DNA from 3 places in the Cupriavidus sp. H39 genome. Region 3 is predicted to be linked to each of the others. Evidence: predicted binding sites of a transcription regulator. Region 3 holds the regulator's gene; each other region holds the start of a gene.
What was found. Region 3 encodes sigma-54, which starts transcription at its own class of promoters, with help from an activator protein. Its sites were predicted from a motif close to TGGCANGNAANCTGCTTT; they were not measured.
Positions count from the first base shown of each region.

Region 1: ACOCMH_RS22045 (circularly permuted type 2 ATP-grasp protein) is a predicted target of sigma-54. The motif match lies at 2,340-2,357, and genes of this name have one in related genera.
Region 2: urtA (urea ABC transporter substrate-binding protein) is a predicted target of sigma-54. The motif match lies at 2,531-2,548, and genes of this name have one in related genera.

Region 1 is NZ_CP189848.1:1,419,961-1,426,931, forward strand. It holds gene edd (phosphogluconate dehydratase) at 1-1,575, shown strand, start outside; gene ACOCMH_RS22040 (gluconokinase) at 1,726-2,232, shown strand; gene ACOCMH_RS22045 (circularly permuted type 2 ATP-grasp protein) at 2,588-4,063, shown strand; gene ACOCMH_RS22050 (alpha-E domain-containing protein) at 4,110-5,084, shown strand; gene ACOCMH_RS22055 (transglutaminase family protein) at 5,129-5,968, shown strand; gene ACOCMH_RS22060 (peptidase) at 6,082-6,903, shown strand; gene ACOCMH_RS22065 (alpha/beta fold hydrolase) at 6,913-6,971, shown strand, end outside.
Region 2 is NZ_CP189848.1:1,315,618-1,322,588, forward strand. It holds gene cyoD (cytochrome o ubiquinol oxidase subunit IV) at 1-17, shown strand, start outside; gene ACOCMH_RS21550 (gamma-glutamyltransferase family protein) at 96-2,150, opposite strand; gene urtA (urea ABC transporter substrate-binding protein) at 2,603-3,859, shown strand; gene urtB (urea ABC transporter permease subunit UrtB) at 4,008-5,630, shown strand; gene urtC (urea ABC transporter permease subunit UrtC) at 5,630-6,835, shown strand; gene urtD (urea ABC transporter ATP-binding protein UrtD) at 6,832-6,971, shown strand, end outside.
Region 3 is NZ_CP189848.1:675,509-682,479, reverse strand. It holds gene ACOCMH_RS18625 (hypothetical protein) at 1-224, opposite strand, end outside; gene ACOCMH_RS18620 (KpsF/GutQ family sugar-phosphate isomerase) at 111-1,094, shown strand; gene lptC (LPS export ABC transporter periplasmic protein LptC) at 1,137-1,766, shown strand; gene lptA (lipopolysaccharide transport periplasmic protein LptA) at 1,844-2,494, shown strand; gene lptB (LPS export ABC transporter ATP-binding protein) at 2,552-3,352, shown strand; gene ACOCMH_RS18600 (RNA polymerase factor sigma-54) at 3,474-4,952, shown strand; gene hpf (ribosome hibernation-promoting factor, HPF/YfiA family) at 5,001-5,351, shown strand; gene ACOCMH_RS18590 (PTS sugar transporter subunit IIA) at 5,704-6,159, shown strand; gene hprK (HPr(Ser) kinase/phosphatase) at 6,241-6,971, shown strand, end outside.

The DNA of each region.
Region 1 (6,971 bases), 740 kb from region 3:
GTGGCGGGCGGCGTGCCGGCCATGTGCGATGGCATCACGCAGGGCAATGCCGGCATGGAACTGTCGCTGTTCTCGCGCGATGCGATTGCCATGGGCACCGCGGTGGCGCTGTCGCACAACACCTTCGATGCGGCGCTGATGCTGGGGGTGTGCGACAAGATCGTGCCAGGGCTGCTGATGGGCGCCCTGCAGTTCGGCCACCTGCCGATGGTGTTCGTGCCGGCGGGGCCGATGGCAAGCGGGCTGCCCAACAAGGAAAAGGCGCGCGTGCGCCAGCTCTACGCCACCGGGCAGGTGGGGCGCGACGCGCTGCTGGAAGCCGAATGCCAGGCCTACCACGGCGCCGGTACCTGCACCTTCTACGGCACGGCCAACAGCAATCAGTTCCTGATGGAAGTCATGGGCCTGCACCTGCCCGGTGCGGCCTTCGTCCACCCCGACAGCGGTTTGCGCGATGCGCTGACGGCCGCGGCGGCGCAGCGCGCGATCGCACTACGCGCGCGCGGCGACGCCTACCTGCCGCTGGCGCGCATCGTCGACGAGCGCGCCATCGCCAATGCCATGGTCGGCCTGCTGGCCACCGGCGGCTCGACCAACCACACCATCCACCTGGTGGCGATGGCGCGCGCCGCGGGCATCGTGATCGACTGGAATGATTTCGACTTGCTGTCGCGCATCACGCCGCTACTGGCGCGCGTCTATCCCAATGGCTCGGCCGATGTGAACCATTTCCATGCGGCAGGCGGCGCCGGCTTCGTGATCCGCGAGCTGCTGCAGGCCGGCCTGCTGCACGAGGACGTGCACACCGTGGCCGGCCCCGGCCTGGCCCGCTACACGCAGGAACCGGTGATGACTGACGGCGTGCTGCACTGGCGCGACGGCGCGGCGCAGAGCGGCGACCCGCAGGTGCTGGCGACGGCCGCGGCGCCGTTTTCGGCCGAGGGCGGCCTGCGGTTGATGCAGGGCAACCTGGGCCGCGGCGTAATCAAGGTCTCGGCCGTGGCGCCCGAGCACCGCGTGGTGGAAGCGCCGGTGCGGGTGTTCGACTCGCAGGAAGCACTGCAGGCCGCGTTCGATGCCGGCGAACTCGGCGGCGACCTGGTTGCGGTAGTGCGTTTCCAGGGGCCGAATGCCAACGGCATGCCGGAACTGCACCGGCTGACCCCGCTGCTCGGCGCGCTGCAGGACGCCGGCCACAAGGTGGCGCTGGTGACCGACGGGCGCATGTCCGGCGCTTCCGGCAAGGTGCCGGCGGTGATCCACGTCGGCCCCGAGGCGCTGGCAGGCGGCGCGCTGGCGCGCGTGCGCGACGGCGACCGCATCCGTGTCGACGCCGTCGCCGGCACGCTGCAATGGTTGGGCGACGAAAGCGAATTCGCGGCGCGCTCGCTGGCCCGCGCGCCTGCCGACCGGTTCGCGCAGTTCAGCCTGGGGCGGGGCTTGTTTGGCCTGTTCCGGCGCCACGCACGCATCGCGGAAGAGGGCGGCAGTGCACTCGACCTGTCCGAGGTGGATGCCGATGCCGGCGCGCCGGGGCACGGCCATACCGCGGCGGCGCAATCCGTCGCACAATAGCCAGGCCAGAGGCCGATTTTTCCCTGAAGTTTCCTGCGGGGCGGCAGCGCCCCGGGACGCCTTTGCACCGCCGCAACGACGTCCGGCCGGACCGACAAGGACAGACAAGGATGGCAACACCATCCGATACCAAGACCGACGGAGCAGACAATGATCTATATCCTGATGGGCGTTTCCGGCAGCGGCAAGACCACGGTCGGCCAGCTGCTGGCGCAGCGGCTGGGCTGCGGCTTCCACGACGCCGATGAATTCCACAGCGACGCCAACAAGGCCAAGATGCATGCCGGCATCCCGCTGACCGACGAAGACCGCTGGCCGTGGCTGGCTGCCATGCGCGCCGCCATCGACGCGGCCCGGGCCGAAGGCCGCACCCATGTGTTCACCTGCTCGGCGCTGCGCCAGGCTTACCGGGACCGCCTGACCCCGCCCGATGGCGGCGTGACCTTTGTGTTCATGAAGGGCGATGCCTCGCTGATCGGCCAGCGCCTGTCCGCGCGCACCGAGCACTTCTTCAATCCCGAGCTACTGCAAAGCCAGTTCGATACGCTGGAAGAACCTGGGGACGCGCTCGCGCTCGATATCCGCCAGCCGCCCGAGGCGCTGGTCGACACTATCTTGCAGGCCACCATGCGGCAAGGCGCTAGCGCGGCGCGCTGAGCCGCTGTCACCGTGCCCGCAAAGCATGGTGGCGGGGCGGGCAGTCCGATATTCCATGCCACGCAACCACGGCCGCCGGCCTCGCCGGCGGCCGTTTTTGCGTGCGCTGGCAGGCATCTTGCTTGATCGGTTCCGGTGCCGGTGCGGGGGCATGGGGCGCCCACCGGGCCACCTTGCGGCTTTCGCCGGCACGGGTATGCTGGAAGGGCCAGTGACTCGACGGCATCACCGTGGCGTGCACCAAACCGGCGCCGTCGCGGCGCAGGGCACGACAGCCAGGGCAACCAGGGCGGCCCGCAGCGGCGCGAACTCGCGCGGCCGCGGCGGCAGCCCGCGACATGGAGGAGCGGCCATCATGGCGGCGCGGTACTTCGACGAGATGCTGGACTGGCGCGATGACGGTGCGCCGGCGCTGATCCACGCGGGACAGGCCGTGCCTGATGGCGCGGTACGCCTCCACTACCGGCATTTCGCCGAATGGCTGGCGCGCCAGACCGAAAGCACGATGGGCAACAAGCGCGCCGAGGCCGACCTGGTGTTCCGGCGCGTGGGCATCACCTTTGCTGTCTACGGCGACAAGGATGAGGCCAATACCGGCACCGAGCGCACCATCCCGTTCGACGTGATCCCGCGCATTTTCCCGGCCAGCGAATGGGCGCTGCTGGAAAAAGGCCTGCGCCAGCGCGTGGCCGCGCTGAACCGCTTCGTCCATGACATCTACCACGGCCAGGACATCATCCGCGCCGGCGTGATCCCGCCCGACCAGATCTACAACAATGCCCAGTACCGGCCCGAGATGCTCGGCGTCAGCGTGCCGCACGACGTCTATGCGCATGTCGCCGGCATCGATGTGGTGCGTGCCGGCGAGGGCGAGTTCTACGTGCTGGAAGACAACCTGCGCGTGCCGTCGGGCGTGTCGTACATGCTCGAGAACCGCAAGATGATGATGCGGTTGTTCCCGGACCTGTTCGCGCGCAACCGCGTGGCGCCGGTGGCGCACTATCCTGACCTGCTGCTCGACATGCTGCGCGGGGTCTCGCCGCAGGCGATCGCCGATCCCACGGTGGTGGTGCTGACGCCCGGCATGTATAACTCGGCGTACTTCGAGCATGCCTTCCTGGCGCAGCAGATGGGGGTGGAACTGGTCGAAGGCAGCGACCTCTTCGTCGAGGACAACCACCTGTTCATGCGCACCACGCAGGGCCCGCAACGCATCGACGTGATCTACCGGCGCGTCGACGACGATTTCCTCGACCCGCTCGCGTTCCGTCCTGATTCCGCGCTCGGCGCCGCCGGACTTCTGTCGGTCTACCGCGCCGGCAACGTCACCATCTGCAATGCGATCGGCACCGGCGTTGCCGACGACAAGTCGATCTACCCGTACGTGCCGGACATGATCCGCTTCTACCTGGGCGAAGAGGCCATCCTCAGCAACGTGCCGACCTACATGTGCCGGCGCCCCGATGACCTGCAGTACGTGCTGGACCATATGGGCGAACTGGTGGTCAAGGAAACCCATGGCGCCGGCGGCTACGGCATGCTGGTTGGCCCGGCGGCGACGCGCGCCGAGATCGATGCCTTCCGTGAGGTGGTCAGGTCCAGGCCCGAGCAGTACATCGCGCAGCCCACGCTGGCGTTGTCGACCTGCCCGACTTATGTCGAGGCCGGCATCGCCCCGCGCCATATCGACCTGCGCCCGTTCGTGCTGTCGGGCAAGGAAGTGCGGATGGTGCCGGGCGGACTGACCCGCGTGGCGCTGCGGGAAGGTTCGCTGGTGGTGAATTCCTCTCAAGGGGGCGGCACCAAGGACACCTGGGTGCTGGAGCGATGAACGCGATGCCGGCCATGACGACCGCCGCCAACCCCGGAGAGCCCACATGCTGAGCCGCACCGCCGATCACCTGTTCTGGATGGCCCGCTACACCGAGCGCGCGGAGAACACCGCGCGCATGCTCGATGTCAACTACCAGACCTCGCTGCTGCCGCAATCGGCCGAAGTGGCCGAGCAGGGCTGGTGGGCCATGCTCGATATCTCCGAGCTGACCGACGTCTTCGACCACAAATACGGCCTGCTGTCGCGCGACGACGTGATTGATTTCATGGTGCGCGACATGACCAATGCCTCGTCCATCATGAGCTGCCTGCGCGCGGCGCGCGAGAACGCGCGCGCGGTGCGCGGCTCGCTGACCACCGAGGTCTGGGAGACCGTCAACACCACCTGGCTCGAGGTCCAGCGCCTGATTGCCGATGGCGTGCTGAAGGAAGACCCGGCGCGCTTCTTCGAGTGGGTCAAGTTCCGCTCGCACCTGGCGCGCGGGGTGCAGTTCGGCACCATGCTCAAGGACGATGCCTTTCATTTCATGCGGCTGGGCACCTTCCTCGAGCGGGCCGACAATACCGCGCGGATCCTCGACGTCAAGTTCCAGGCATCCTCCGGCGGGGAGGGCGTGGTGGTCGAGGCCGATCCCGATCAGGGCAGCGGCCCGAACGACTTCTACCACTGGGCGGCGATCCTGCGCTCGGTGTCGGGCTTCGAGGTCTACCGCAAGGTCTATCGCGCGGTCATCACGCCGCAGCGCGTGGCCGAACTGCTGATCCTGCGCCCGGACATGCCGCGTTCGCTGGTGTCGAGCATGGACGAGGTGGTGGCGATCCTGCATACGGTGCGCAACCAGCAGTCGGCGGAAACCGAGCGGCAGGCTGGTAAACTCCACGCCGACCTGAAGTACGCGCGGATCGACGATATCTTTGCCGTTGGCCTGCATGCGTACCTGACCAGCTTCCTGGAGCGCATCGGCGACCTCGGCAACGGCATCAGCCGGGACTTCCTGGTGCCGCTGCAGGTGGCCTGACCCGGGCCGCCGGCAGCCTCCATGCGCCGCCGCGCCCTGATATCGTGAAATACAAGATCCACCACCATACTGTCTACCGCTACACCGAACCGGTGCGGCGCAGCGTGCACGAAGTGCGGCTCGAGCCGCGCTCGGGCCCGCTGCAGACCGTCAACTACTGGCACCTGTCGACGCCCGGCAAGCCCACGGCGGCGCGCGATGGCTTCGGCAACATCGTGCACAACTTCACGGTGGCGGGGCCCGCCAGCACCATCGCCATCGAAGCCAGCGGCGAAGTGGAAGTGCTGCCGCCGCACGGCGACCTCGACCGCGACGGCCACCATGCGTTCCGCGACGCCCCGCCCGATGGCGAAGCGCGGGTATCGCCGCTGTATTTCCTCGGCAGCACGCCGCTGACCACGGCGCCGGCCGAGATGCAGGCCTTTGCCGCGCCGTTCCTCGCCGCCGGGCATGACATTGGCGCGCTGCTGGCGCTCGCCAGCGGGATCGGCGAGCGCGTGCGCTACAAGCCCAATACCACTGACGTCGGCACCTCGGCGGCCCAGGCCTTCGCGCTGGGCAGCGGCGTGTGCCAGGACCAGGCGCAGGTGATGGTTGCGGCGTGCCGGGCGCTGGGCATCCCGGCACGCTATGTCAGCGGCTACTTCTACGACCCGGCTGCCACCGAGCTGGCCAGCCATGCCTGGGCCGACGTGTGCCTGGACCCGGCCGGCGAGATCTGGTGCAGCATCGACATCACGCACGGCTGCCTTACTGACGAACGGCATATACGGCTGGCGGTCGGTCGCGATTACGCTTCGGCTGCGCCAGTGCGGGGCATTTTGGACGGCGGCGCCGGTGAGACGCTGGAAGTCAATGTAACCATCACGCCACTTTCGAACTAATTAGGTGCTGGCTTCCAGACGCGGCGCCGTGCTGGTGCACGGAGGCTAGAATCCGGAAGGTGCAGGCCCCTGCCGGGCCACCCCGGCCGCCACCAAGAACACCAAGACAAATCATGACGTATTGTGTAGCCATGCGGTTGGATGCCGGCCTGGTATTCCTGTCCGATTCCCGCACCAATGCCGGGGTAGACGCCATCTCGACCGCGCGCAAGATGACGGTGTTCGAGGAACCCGGCGACCGGGTGATGGTGCTGATGACCGCGGGCAACCTGGCTATCAGCCAGTCGGTGCGCCAGATCCTGATCGAGGATCATGACGAGAAGCGCTCGCTGTGGACCGCGCGCGACATGTTCGAGGCCGCCTCGATCGTGGGCGAAGCGGTGCGGCAGGTGCACCGGCGCGATGCGCATGCGCTGCGCGACGCCGGCATCGAGTTCAATGTCAGCCTGATCTTCGGTGGCCAGGTGCGCGGCGAGCGCGTGCGGCTGTTCAATGTCTACGCCGCCGGCAATTTCGTCGAGGCCACGCCCGAGAACTGCTACTTCCAGATCGGCGAGGCCAAGTACGGCAAGCCCATTGTCGACCGCGTCGTGCATCCGTCGCTGCCGCTGGCGGAAGGCGCCAAGTGCGCGCTGATCTCGATGGATTCGACGCTGAAGTCGAATATCTCGGTGGGCCTGCCGCTGGACCTGCTGGTTTATGAAGCCGATTCGCTGCGGGTGACGCGCTTCGTCAATATCGACGAGCGCAACGCCTATTTCCGCATGATCCGCGACACCTGGGGGCAACGCCTGCGCCAGGTCTTCGGCGAAATCCATAACCCGGAGTGGGACCCGGCCGCGCCGGCGGAATTCTCGCTGGCGCGCTCCGGCGAGGCGGACCGCTGGGCGCAGCCGGTGCGGGCCAAGCGCATGCATCCACGCAAGCCGGATTAAGGCGGCAGAATGCGCGAGATCATCCATTTTTCCCATGCCAACGGCTTTCCGGTGACGACTTACCGCAA
Region 2 (6,971 bases), 640 kb from region 3:
ACATGATGGTGATGTAAGGGCTGCGCGGTCCTGGCATCCTGGCATCGACAAACGGGGCCCCGCGAGGGGCCCCGTTTTTCTTTGCCGCGACCTCGTCACGGCTTGAAGGTATCGCCTAGCACCACGCCCTCGCGGCGCGGGTCCGCGCCGCCCACCAGCACGGCGGAGCCGCCGATGGTGGAGCGGATGATCGCGCTCAAGCCGCTCGACTGCGCCGCGACATTCACCGTATGGCCCAGGTTGCGCAAGCCCCGCACCAGCGGGTCGTTGTCGCCCGGCAGGCCGCCGGCCGGCGTGCTGGTGTCGACATTGGGATGCTCGCCGCCGACGATCATGGCCGAGCCGGCACCGTTGGAGCCGCCGAAGTCGATCATCGACACCGCCTGCTGCGCATCCATGCCCCAGTCCAGCGAAGCCACCAGGGTCTTGGCCACGTACTGGATGATGGTGGCGCCGCCCGGCGAACCGGTGGTCATGTAGAAGTCGCCGCGCGAGCCGTCGCCGTTGCGCCTGAACACCAGCGTGGGCGCCATCGAACTGCGCGGGCGCTTGCCCGGCTGCAGCCGGTTGGCCACCAGCACGCCGCCAGGCGCCGGATCGGCATTGAAGTCGGTCAGCTCGTTGTTGAGCAGGAAGCCGTTGGTCATGTGGTACGACCCCAGGCCCGACTCGATGGTGGTAGTCATCGCCACCACGTTGCCGTACTTATCGTGCAGCGACAGGTGCGTGGTACCGCGTTCTTCCACCATCGACGGCGCCAGCGGCACGTCGCCGAGGTTGCCCGCTGCCACCGGCGTCACCATCGAGCTGGTGGTGCTGATCAGGCTGGCACGCTGGCTCAGGTAGGGCTTGTTCAGCATGGTGTCCCAGGTGCCGCCGGGCAAGGGGATGAAGTCGGTGTCGGCCACGTACTTGTTGCGGTCGGCGTAGGCCAGGTGTCCGGCTTCGCCCATCAGGTGGACGCCCAGCACGCTGGGCCGGCCGCCGTTCTGGTCGACCAGGGTGGGCTTCTGCGCCGCCATGTCGAAGTTCTCGACGATGCCCAGGATCTGCGCCACCGCGATGCCGCCCGACGACGGCGGCGGCATGCCGCACACCTCGTACTGCCGGTAGGTGGTGCACACCGGCGTGCGTTTCTTGGCTTGGTAGTTGGCCAGGTCGTCCAGCGTAGTCACGCCGGGCGTGGTGGTGCCGTCGTAGGTGGTCTGGATCTTGTTGACGATGGCCTGGGCGATCGGGCCGTTCTTGTAGAACGCGTCGGCGCCGCCCACGGCAATGGCGGTAAACACCGCCGCCAGGGCGGGATTGCGCAGCATGGTGTTGACCGCGCGCGGCGTGCCGTCGGGGTTCAGGAAGTAGGCGGCCATCTCGGGATCGCGCTTGATGTTGGCCACGGTGGCGCTGTCCGAGATCGCGGCGGCCATGCGCGGCGGAATCGCAAAGCCGTCGGCGGCCAGCTTGATCGCCGGCGCGAACAATTCCTTCCACGCGGTCTTGCCGTAGTCGCGGTGGGCCAGTTCCAGCACGCGCAGCGTGCCCGGGGTGCCGATGGAGCGGCCGCTGCGAATCGCGGTGGGCAGCGGCGCGGTCTGGTCGGTGGCGGACTTCCAGCGCAGGTAGTTTTCATCGGCGGCGGCGGGCGCGGTCTCGCGGCCGTCGTAGGCGGTGACCTGCCGGGTCGCGGCGTCGAAATGCAGGATGAAGGTGCCGCCGCCGATGCCGGACGATTGCGGCTCGACCAGGTTCAACACCATCTGCGCCGCCACGGCGGCGTCGATGGCGGTGCCGCCGGCCTTCAGCACGTCGCACGCCGCCTTGGTCGAGACCGGATTGTTGGTCACGGCCATATAGGTCTTGCTATAGACGGTGACCTTGGGCGCATAGCCGGTCGCCTGCTCCGGCGCGTTGGGGTCGCCCGGCAGGACCACGGCCTGGCCGCCGGTGCTGCCGTCCAGTTCGCAGCCGGCGGTCGGCGTGATCGGCGGCGGTGGCGGTGGCGGCGAGTCGCCGCCGCCGCCACCGCAAGCGCCCAGCGTCAGGGCAAATGCCGCCAGGGCCAGCTTGCCGCGGCGCTGGCGCCAGGGAGGGGTGGCGCGCAGCGGCAGCTGCGGTTCGGCGGAGGATGCGTTGGGATCGGCAGCGTACGGCATGATTTCTCCTTCCTTGTGTGGTCCGGGAAATGCCTGGGCCGTCGTCGTGGGCAAAGACCGCGGCCAGCTTTCACCGTAGTCGGGCGGCGCTCAGGTCTTAATCATTGAATGTACGGATTTACATGCATTCGAATCCGGGTTTAAGCGGTTGATTAATTGCGCCCCGGCCACGGTGCCGGCAGGTCGGCACTTGCCAACGGCGCCACGGTGGCGCAAGCCGGATCCGGCCGGGTGCGACATGCACCGGGATCGCCCGCCATGGCTGGCACGCACTGTCACAGTGCGTAGTTGCGTTGCACGGCGATGGTGCGCGCGGGCACTGCAGCCGGCATCCGGCCGCCCGCGCCGCCTGTGGCCGCGCCGCGCGGGGCTTGTCGCCGTGGCACGCTAGTTGCAGATGCATCACCCCGGGGAGCGTAGTCCCTGACCTACACCATAAACGGGAGCTGCAAATGCAACGACGTGACATGCTGAAGCTGTCGGCGATAGCCGCCGCGGCGATGATCGGTACCAGCCCGCTGGCGCTGGCGCAGTCCAAGGAGCCGATCAAGGTCGGCATCCTGCATTCGCTGTCCGGCACCATGGCGATTTCGGAAACGTCGCTGAAGGACGTGGCCCTGATGACCATCGACGAAATCAACAAGAGCGGCGGCGTGCTCGGGCGCAAGCTGGAACCGGTGGTGGTCGACCCGGCGTCGAACTGGCCGCTGTTCGCCGAGAAGGCGCGCCAGCTGGTCAGCAAGGACAAGGTGGCGGTGACCTTCGGCTGCTGGACCTCGGTGTCGCGCAAGTCGGTGCTGCCGGTCTACGAAGAGCTCAACGCGCTGCTGTTCTACCCGGTGCAGTATGAAGGCGAAGAGATGTCGAAGAACGTCTTCTACACCGGCGCCGCGCCCAACCAGCAGGCCATTCCGGCGGTGGAATACCTGATGAGCAAGGAGGGCGGTGGCGCCAAACGGTTCTTCCTGCTCGGCACCGACTACGTCTACCCGCGCACCACCAACAAGATCCTGCGCGCCTTCCTGAAGAGCAAGGGCGTCGCCGACAAGGACATCGAAGAGGTCTATACCCCGTTCGGCCACAGCGACTACCAGACCATCGTCGCCAATATCAAGAAGTTCTCGCAGGGCGGCAAGACCGCGGTGATCTCCACCATCAACGGCGATTCCAACGTGCCGTTCTACAAGGAACTGGGCAACGCCGGGCTCAAGGCCAAGGACGTGCCGGTGGTGGCGTTCTCGGTCGGTGAAGAAGAGCTGCGCGGTATCGACACCAAGCCGCTGGTGGGCCACCTGGCCGCGTGGAACTACTTCATGTCGGTCAAGAATCCCGAGAACGATGCTTTCCGCAAGCAGTGGGCGGCCTGGGTCAAGGCCAACAACCTGCCCGGCGGCGACAAGCGCGTGACCAACGATCCGATGGAAGCCACCTACGTCGGCATCCACATGTGGGCGCAGGCCGTGAAGAAGGCCGGCAGCACCGACACCAACAAGGTGCGCGCCGCCATGTACGGCCAGACCTTCAAGGCACCGGACGGCTTCACGCTGACGATGGGTGAGAACCACCACCTGTACAAGCCGGTGATGATCGGCGAAGTCAAGGGCGACGGCCAGTTCTCGGTGGTGTGGAAGACGCCGAAGGCGGTGCGTGCGCAGCCGTGGAGCCCGTTCATCGCGGGTAACGAAGGCAAGCCGGACAAGGTGATGTAAGCGGACGCCAGCCTGGCTCCGTGACGATGGCTTCCCTCTCCCGCAAGGCGGGGGGGAGGGAGCACATCGCCCCCTTTCGCACACCAGAACAACAAGGCGCTGAAGCGCCGCCACTGCGCCAGCCACTATGCCCAAACTACTTCCGACAATGGCCATGCCATGGCTGCGCGCCCTGCTGGCGGCGTTGCTGCTGGCGGCTGCGCCGTGGGCCGCGGCGCTGACGCAGGCCGACCTGAAGCCGCTGGCCGAAGACGATTTCGATGCCAAGACCGCGGCACTGACCGCGCTCGCGAAGGCCCCGCCCGATCAGGCCGGCCCGATCCTGAAGGCCCTGCAGGACGACGCGCTGCAATACGCAGCGTCGGTCGGCATGGTGCGCCAGGACGGCGATAAGACCGTCGATGCCATTACCGGCAAGCCGGTCGCGGTGAAAGCCGACGAACTGGAGTCCCTGACCCTGAACAACAGCCTGCGTGCGCTGGTCGACAGCGCCGCCAGCAGCCTGCTGCTGCAGTCACCCGACATCGCGGTGCGTGCGCAGGCGGTCGCCACGCTGCGCGCCCAGCCGGAAAGCGCCTCGCGCGCCGCGGTCGAAGCCGCGCGCAAGAATGAGGCCGATGCCGGCCTGCGCACCAGCCTGGACGTGATCTGGGCCAACCTGGTGCTGGCCGAGCCGGCTGACCCCGCAGCGCATGACGCGCGGCTTGAAGCCATCCGCATCCTCGGCAGCGACAGCAACCCGCAGAGCCGCCAGAAGCTGGCGCCGCTGGTGGAGCGCAACAGCGCCGGCAACTACCGCGAGCCCGATGCCGACGTGCGCCTGGCCGCGCAGCAGGCGCTGGACACGCTGCGCAGCGACCAGCGCCGCGCCGAGCTGATCGGCAACCTGTTCGCCGGACTGAGCCTGGGCAGCGTGCTGTTGCTAGCCGCGCTCGGGCTGGCCATTACCTATGGCCTGATCGGCGTCATCAACATGGCGCACGGTGAATTCCTGATGATTGGCGCCTATGCGACCTACGTGGTGCAGTCGCTGTTCCGCGCCTACGCGCCGGGTGCGTTCGACTGGTACCTGCCGGCGGCGCTGCCGGCTTCGTTCCTGGCCGCGGCGGCGGTGGGCTTCGTGCTGGAGCGGCTGGTGCTGCGCCACCTGTACGGCCGCCCGCTGGAAACACTGCTGGCCACCTTCGGCGTGAGCCTGCTGCTGATGCAGGCGGTGCGCACGCTGTTCGGTGCGCAGAACGTCGAGGTGTCCAATCCCGGATGGATGAGCGGCGGCTTCGAATCGATGCCGGGGCTGGTGATCCCGTACAACCGCGTGGTCATCATCCTGTTCGCGCTGGCGGTGGTGGCGGTGGCGTGGGCGGTGCTGAACCGCACGCGGCTGGGGCTGTTCGTGCGCGCGACCACGCAGAACCGCACCATGGCAGCGTGCGTCGGCGTGCGCACGTGGCAGGTCGACAGCTACGCCTTTGCCTTTGGCGCCGGCATTGCAGGGCTGGGCGGCTGCGCGCTGTCGCAGATCGGCAATGTCGGGCCCGACCTGGGCCAGGCCTACATCATCGATTCCTTCATGGTGGTGGTGCTGGGCGGGGTGGGGCAGCTGGCGGGCACCATCGTCGGCGCCTTCGGGCTGGGCATCATCAACAAGTTCATCGAGCCGTTCTATGGCGCGGTGCTGGCCAAGATCTTTGTCCTGGTGCTGATCGTGCTGTTTATCCAGAAGCGGCCGCAGGGACTTTTCGCGCTCAAGGGGCGCAGCGCGGAGGCATGATGCAGCGAGTCCAATCGAATTCTTCCGCCACCCCGTTCCGGCTCGCCGTGCCTGAGCGGCAGGCGCTGTTCTCGCGGCGCGGCTGGATGGCGCTGGCGGCGCTGGTGGTGATCGTCGGCATCGGCGTGCCGGTGTGCGCGCTGGTGTTGCCGGAGGGCCATCCGCTGCACCTGTCGGCCTATGCGCTGACGCTGGTCGGCAAGATCATGTGCTTTGCGCTGGCGGCGATCGCGCTGGACCTGGTGTGGGGCTACTGCGGCATCCTGAGCCTGGGCCACGGGCTGTTCTTCGCGCTGGGCGGCTATGCCATGGGCATGTACCTGATGCGGGCTATCGGCCGCGAAGGCGTATACAAGAGCGAGCTGCCGGACTTCATGGTGTTTCTCGACTGGAAGGAGCTGCCGTGGTTCTGGCAGGGCACCGGGCACCTCGGCTACGCGCTGCTGCTGGTGGTGCTGGTGCCGGGCGTGCTGGCGTGGCTGTTCGGCTTCTTTGCCTTCCGCTCGCGCATCAAGGGCGTGTACCTGTCGATCATCACGCAGGCGATGACGTATGCGGCGATGCTGCTGTTCTTCCGCAACGAGACCGGCTTCGGCGGCAACAACGGCTTCACGGACTTCAAGCGCATTGCCGGCTTTGCGATCGCGGCGCCGCAGACGCGCACGGCGCTGTTCGTGCTGACTTTCCTGGCGCTGCTGGCGGGCTTCATCGCCTGCCGCTACATCGTCACGTCCAAGCTTGGCCGCGTGGTCACCGCGGTGCGCGATGCCGAGATGCGCGTGATGTTTTCCGGCTACAACCCGCTGGGCTACAAGCTGTTCGTGTGGACCTTCTCGGCGGTGCTGTGCGGCATCGCGGGAGCGCTGTACGTGCCACAGGTGGGCATCATCAACCCCGGCGAGATGTCGCCCGGCAACTCGATCGAGATGGCGGTTTGGGTTGCCGTGGGCGGGCGCGGCACGCTCATCGGGCCGGTGATCGGCGCGTTCCTGGTCAATGGTGCCAAGACCCTGTTCACCGCCCACTTTGCCGAATACTGGCTGTTCCTGCTGGGCGCGATGTTCGTGCTGGTGACCTTGTACCTGCCCGATGGCGTGACCGGGTTGTGGAACCGGTTGCGCGAGCGGCGCGCGGCCGCACCACCAGCCGCTGCAGACCCTGTTTCAGCGCCTGCTGTGGCAGGCCGCACCGGAGGTGACGCATGAATGCCGCACTCCAGCACGGCCAGGCCGAAAGCGGCGATGCCACCGGCCTGGGCCGCATCGTCGAGCCCGGCACCATCGATGTGTCGCATGGGCCGATCCTGTACCTGGAAGACCTGACGGTGCAGTTCGACGGCTT
Region 3 (6,971 bases):
CGACCCGGCACGGGCACCCTGCCGGCGGATATACGGCGAGCACGGGCGAGCGCGACGCGCGCCATGGGCTCGGCGAGGTGTCGTCGCATTCGTTGGTATACTTCGTCGCCATGATAGCCAATTTCGATGCGGATCGAGCACTCAGGCTCGCCCGCGACACGCTCCAGACTGAAGCCGACGCGGTTTCCGCACTTTCCGCCCGCCTGAACGGCGACTTTGCCCATGCCGTGCAGCTGATCCTGCAATGCACCGGGCGCGTGGTCGTTTCCGGCATCGGCAAGTCCGGCCATATCGGGCGCAAGGTTGCGGCCACGCTGGCCTCGACCGGCACCCCCGCGTTCTTCGTGCACCCCGCCGAAGCCAGCCACGGCGACCTCGGCATGGTCACGCGCGACGACGTGCTGATCGCCTTCTCCAATTCCGGCGAGACCGGCGAGCTGCTGTCGATCATCCCGATCGTCAAGCGCATCGGCGCGCGCCTGATCTCGGTCACCGGCAACCCGGACTCCAACCTCGCCAAGCTGGCCGACGTCCACCTGGACGCGGCGGTCGAGAAGGAAGCCTGCCCGCTGAACCTGGCGCCGACCGCCAGCACCACCGCCGCGCTGGCGCTGGGCGACGCGCTCGCGGTGGCAGTGCTCGATGCGCGCGGCTTCGGCGAGGAAGATTTCGCCCGCTCGCACCCCGGCGGCGCGCTCGGACGCAAGCTGCTGACCCACGTGCGCGACGTGATGCGCACCGGCAACGCCGTGCCCGAGGTGCGCGAAAGCACGCCGCTGGCCCAGGCGCTGATGGAAATCACCCGCAAGGGCATGGCCATGACCGCGGTGGTCGATCCCGACGGGCGCGCCATCGGCGTGTTCACCGACGGCGACCTGCGCCGCCTGCTCGAAACCCCGCGCGACTGGAAGACCGTGCCGATCGGCGAGGTCATGCACCGCAACCCGCACGTGGTCAACCAGGACCGGCTGGCGGTGGAAGCCGTGCAGGTGATGGAAGCCAACCGCATCAACCAGTTGCTGGTGGTGGACGACGAAGGGCGCCTGACCGGCGCGCTGCATATCCACGACCTGACCCGCGCCAAGGTCATCTGAGCGGCCGCGGGCCGCCACCACCAGGATTACGCCAAGGACACCATGCAGGCACTCCTCGCCTCCCTCAGCGGCATCGTCATGCGGCTGCTGCCGCTGCTGCTGATGGCCTTCGTGGCGGGCAGCACGTTCTGGCTGGTCCAGATCAACTCCCCCAAGGAAGACCAGGCCGCGCAGGCCACCAAGAAGCACGAGCCGGATTACTTCATGGACCGCTTCTCGGCCACCGAGCTGGCGCTGGACGGCAGCACCAAGATCCGCTTTACCGGCGAGCGCATGGTCCATTTCGAGGACGACCAGACCTACGAGGTCACGCGTCCCGCCATGCGCGCCTATGAGCCGGACCGCCCGCCGGTGACCGCGCGTGCCGACACCGGCCGCATGAACGCCGAAGGCACGGTGATCGACCTGTACGGCAATGGCTACGTGCTGCGCCAGCAGGGCACGGATCCGTCCAAGGACCCGCAGCTGACCGCGGCGTCGAGCTATTTCCAGCTGCTGGTCAATGACGACATCGTCAAGACCGACAAGCCCGTCAAGCTGACGCGCGGCCCGTCGGTCATGACCGCCAACGGCCTGGTCTTCAACAACGTCACCCGCGAAGTACAATTGCTCGGCAATGTACGCGGCACCATCATCACCGGGCCGTCGCCGGGCCGGGCGCCAGGGTCCTGAGCCCCGCACCGCGCGCACCGATTTCCGCGCAATCCGCACCATCACGCATCCAGACGCCCTCAAGCCACCCTGTTAACATGACCGCTTCCCTGACGACATCGTCCCGTCGACGCACCGCCCCGGCCCTGCTCGCGCTGGCCATGGCCTTCGGCCTGCTGGCCCAGCCTGCCCTTGCCGAGCGCGCGGACCGCGACAAGCCGATGGTGCTCGAGGCGGACAACGCGAGCTACGACGACGTCAAGCAGATCTATACGCTGAGCGGCAACGTGGTGCTGACCAAGGGCACCATGATCCTGAAGTCCGACGCCGCCGAGCTGCGCACCGACCCGGAAGGCTACCAGTTCGCCGTGGCCACCGCGAAGCCGGGCAAGCAGGCCTATATCCGCCAGAAGCGCGAAGGCGTCGACGAATACATCGACGGCTGGGGCGACCGCATCGAATACGACGGCAAGCAGGAATTCTCCAAGCTGATCGGCAACGCCCGCATGGCGCGGCTGCAGGGCGCCAAGCAACTCGACGAGATCCGCGGCGCGGTGCTGACCTACGACAGCCGCAAGGAACTCTACACCGCCGCCGGCGGCGGCAGCGGCGATGCCGCGGCAGCCAATCCGTCCGGCCGGGTGCGCGCGGTGCTGTCGCCGCGCCAGGACCAGAAGTCCGGCACCGCGGGCGGCGGCGGCTCGCCGCTGGACCTGAAGCCCGCGCCCGCGCCCGCCAACAAACCCTGACGCCAGTCGCCGGCCCGCGCGCCGGCGACTGCCACGCCTGAACGCCTGACCGTACCCATGACCGATAACGCCACCCTCGCCGAGAAGCCTTCCGTCGCAGCCAACGCCGTCCTGCCCGGCGGCAGCACGCTGGTCGTGCGCCACCTGAAGAAGCGCTATGGCTCGCGCACGGTTGTCAAGGACGTCTCGCTCGACGTGAAGAGCGGCGAGGTGGTCGGCCTGCTCGGCCCCAACGGCGCCGGCAAGACCACGTCGTTCTACATGATCGTCGGCCTGGTGGCCCTGGACGAAGGCGACATCGTGCTCGACGGCGACCACATCAGCGGCCTGCCGATCCACGAGCGCGCGCGCATGGGGCTGTCGTACCTGCCGCAGGAAGCCTCGGTGTTCCGCAAGCTCAATGTCGAGGAAAATATCCGCGCGGTGCTGGAGCTGCAGCAGGACCAGGGCAAGCCGCTGGCCAAGGCCGAGATCGAGCGCCGCCTGGATTCCCTGCTCGACGACCTGCAGATCGCCCACCTGCGCAACAACCCGGCACTGTCGCTGTCCGGCGGCGAGCGCCGCCGCGTGGAAATCGCGCGCGCACTGGCGTCATCGCCGCGCTTTATCCTGCTGGACGAACCCTTCGCCGGCGTGGACCCGATTGCCGTGGGCGAGATCCAGCGCATCGTCAGCTTCCTCAAGGCGCGCAATATCGGCGTGCTGATCACCGACCACAACGTGCGCGAGACGCTCGGCATCTGCGATCACGCCTACATCATCAGCGAAGGCACGGTGCTGGCTTCGGGCCAGCCGGAAGACATCATTGCCAATGACGCCGTGCGGCGCGTCTACCTGGGCGAGAACTTCCGCATGTGACAAGGCGGCCGCCCCGTGCGGGCGGCCATGGCGGCACGGCAGAGAGCCAGCGGCGATCACGGCGCATCAGCGATAGCAATTTCCGTTCCAACATCGGAAAGATGCGCATAAAATAGGTCGCATGAAACCGTCGCTACAGCTTCGCCTCTCCCAGCACCTGGCACTGACTCCGCAGCTGCAACAGTCGATCCGGCTGCTGCAGCTTTCCACGCTCGAACTGCAGCAGGAAGTCGAACAGGCGCTGACAGAAAACCCGCTGCTTGAACGGGAGAACGACTGGATCGAAAGCCCGCTGCGCGTGGCGGCCGATGGCTCGGTCAACTTACAGAGCGCCCCCGCGCCCGCCCCGGCCGAGCCCCAGGGCAATGGCGACGCGCGCGCCGACGGCGCCGCCGATGACAGCTACGGCGACAACAGCAGCGGTGACGACTACAGCAACGGCGACTGGAGCCTGGACGACTTCGCCCGGCGCCCGCAAGGCGACGAGGACGAAAAGACGCCGATGCAGCTGCGCGATGCCGAGCCCACGCTGCGCGAATACCTGATGGAGCAGCTGACGCCGCTGAAGATCTCGGCGCGCGACAAGGGTCTCGCCATCTTCCTGATCGAATCCCTCGATGACGATGGCTACCTGAGCGCCTCGCTCGAAGAGATCTGCGCGGAACTGCCCGAAGAGCTCGAGTTCGACCCCGACGAAGTCCACGCCATCCTGACGCTGCTGCAGAGCTTCGATCCGCCCGGCGTGGGCGCGCGCAATGCCGCCGAATGCCTGGCGCTGCAATTGCGCCGCCTGACCCACCCGCAACGCGAACTGGCGCTGACCATCGTTACCCATCACCTGGAACTGCTTGCGGTACGCGACTACACGCGGCTGAAGAAGGCACTGCAGGTCGATGAAGTCGCACTGAAGGCCGCGCACGACCTGATCCGCTCGCTGGCCCCTTACCCGGGCCACGCTTACAGCCGCCCCGAAGCCGATTTCGTGGTGCCCGACGTGTTCGTGCGCAAAGGCAGCGGCGGCTGGATCGCGCAGCTCAATCCCGATGTGATGCCGAGGCTGCGCATCAACGATATGTACGCGCAGATCCTGCGCGGCGCCAAGGGCGAAACCGGCACCGCGGGGCTGCAGCAGAAGCTGCAGGAGGCGCGCTGGCTGATCAAGAACATCCAGCAAAGGTTCGACACCATCCTGCGTGTCTCGCAGGCCATTGTCGAGCGTCAAAAGAACTTTTTCACCCACGGTGAAATCGCCATGCGCCCCTTGGTTTTGCGGGAGATTGCCGATACACTGGGTTTACATGAGTCAACCATCTCCCGGGTGACGACCAATAAATACATGGCTACGCCGATGGGTACTTTCGAATTGAAGTACTTCTTCGGTAGCCACGTGTCCACCGAAACCGGTGGCGCGGCTTCATCAACGGCCATCCGCGCCTTGATCAAGCAACTGATAGGAGCCGAAGACCCGAGGAATCCCCTTTCCGACAGTCGCATCGCCGAACTGCTGGGTGAGCAAGGCTTCGTTGTCGCACGACGCACCGTTGCCAAATATCGCGAAGCCCTCAAGATCCCCGCAGTGAATCTCCGCAAGTCTTTGTAGCCGAGCCCACCGCCTGCCTGGTGAGGCTCTTTCAGAAGGAGAAGCGCTATGAACTTCAAGATCAGTGGACACCACCTGGACATCACGCCCCCTCTGCGTGAGTACGTGGAAACGAAGCTGGAGCGAATCGTCAGGCATTTCGATCAAGTCATTGGCGTTAGCGTGCTGCTCTCTGTCGACAATCACAAGGAAAAGGACCGGCGCCAGTACGCGGAAATCAATCTGCATCTAAAGGGCAAGGACATCTTTGTCGAGGCGCATCACGAAGACCTGTATGCGGCGATCGACGCACTCGTCGACAAGCTGGACCGTCAGGTGATCCGCTACAAGGATCGCGTGCAAGGCCACGACCGCGAAGCGGTCAAGTACCAGATGGCCGCCGCGCAAATGCAGCAGTAACCGTGCCCGGCAGCCCGAAACGGGCTGCTGAACCAGGATTCCACAGGCAAGCCGCGCCGCGAAGCGCGGCTTTTTTGCGCCCGGGCGCCGGCTCGGCTGTGGCAGCGGAGCCAACCCTGTCACGCATAGGAACCCGAGGTGTTCGCAAGCGCAGCGTCAAGGTGTATGCTGCGCCATACAAAGAGAGAGAGAAAATCGTGGCCGCGCCTGCTCCCGCTGCGCTGCACAATGCGAGCCTAACCGCTGCTCTATAATGGGCCGGACGCCTCCCAGCCGCGCCGGCAGCGGCCAGGGAGCCAGCCGCTGCCCGGCGGAACGGTCCGCCCGCTAACTGAAATCCTGCGCATCGCCCATGAATCGTTTGGCCAAATTGCTGCCACCCGGCAACATCACCCTCGACGTCAGCGTCACCAGCAAGAAGCGTGTGTTCGAGCAGGCCGGGCTCCTCTTCGAGAACAATCATGGCGTGGCGCGCGCCATCGTGACCGATAACCTGTTCGCGCGCGAGTCGCTGGGCTCGACCGGACTCGGCGCCGGCGTGGCGATTCCGCACGGGCGCATCAAGGGCCTCAAGCAGCCCCTGGCCGCCTTCATGCGCCTGGCCGAGCCGATTCCGTTCGAATCGCCGGACGGCAAGCCGGTTTCGCTGCTGATCTTCCTGCTGGTGCCGGAACAGGCCACGCAGCAGCACCTGGAAATCCTGTCCGAGATCGCACAACTGCTGTCGGATCGCGACATGCGCGAGGGCCTGGCGACCCTGCCCACGCCCGATGCCGTGCACGAACTGCTGATTGCATGGCATCCCTGATCCACTGATTCCCCAGAGCGGGCCGGCACCAGACCGGGCAGGCGCCACGCGCTTCGCAGTCCGCCTTACCAGTCAACCCGCATGGAACTCACCGGCGTCACCTCCCAGTCTATCTTCGACGACAACGCAGCCGACCTCAAACTCTCGTGGGTCGCCGGCCTGGAAGGCGCGGACCGCGCCTTTGACGTGGAATTCGCCCGCGAAGCAACCTCCGCCGCCGACCTGGTGGGCCACCTCAACCTGATCCACCCGAACCGGATCCAGGTTCTTGGCAAACCCGAGATCACGTACTACCAGCGGCTGGACGACGAGACCCGCAAGCGCCAGATGGGCGAGCTGATCCTGCTGGAGCCGCCCTTCCTGGTGATCGCCGACGGCATGGAGCCGCCTCCGGACCTGGAACTGCGCTGCACGCGCTCGTCGACGCCCCTGTTCACCACGCCGGTGTCGTCCGCGGCGGTGATTGACCACCTGCGCCTGTACCTGTCGCGCATCTCGGCGCCGCGCGTGACCATGCATGGCGTATTTCTCGACATCCTGGGCATGGGCGTGCTGATCATGGGCGAATCGGGACTGGGCAAGAGTGAACTTGGCCTGGAACTGATTTCGCGCGGCCACGGGCTGGTGGCCGACGACGCCGTCGATTTCGTCCGGCTGGGGCCGGATTTCATCGAAGGCCGCTGCCCGCCGCTGCTGCAGAACCTGCTTGAAGTGCGCGGCCTGGGGCTGCTCGACATCAAGACCATCTTCGGCGAGACCGCGGTGCGGCGAAAGATGAAGATCAAGCTGGTGGTGCAGCTGGTGCGGCGCAA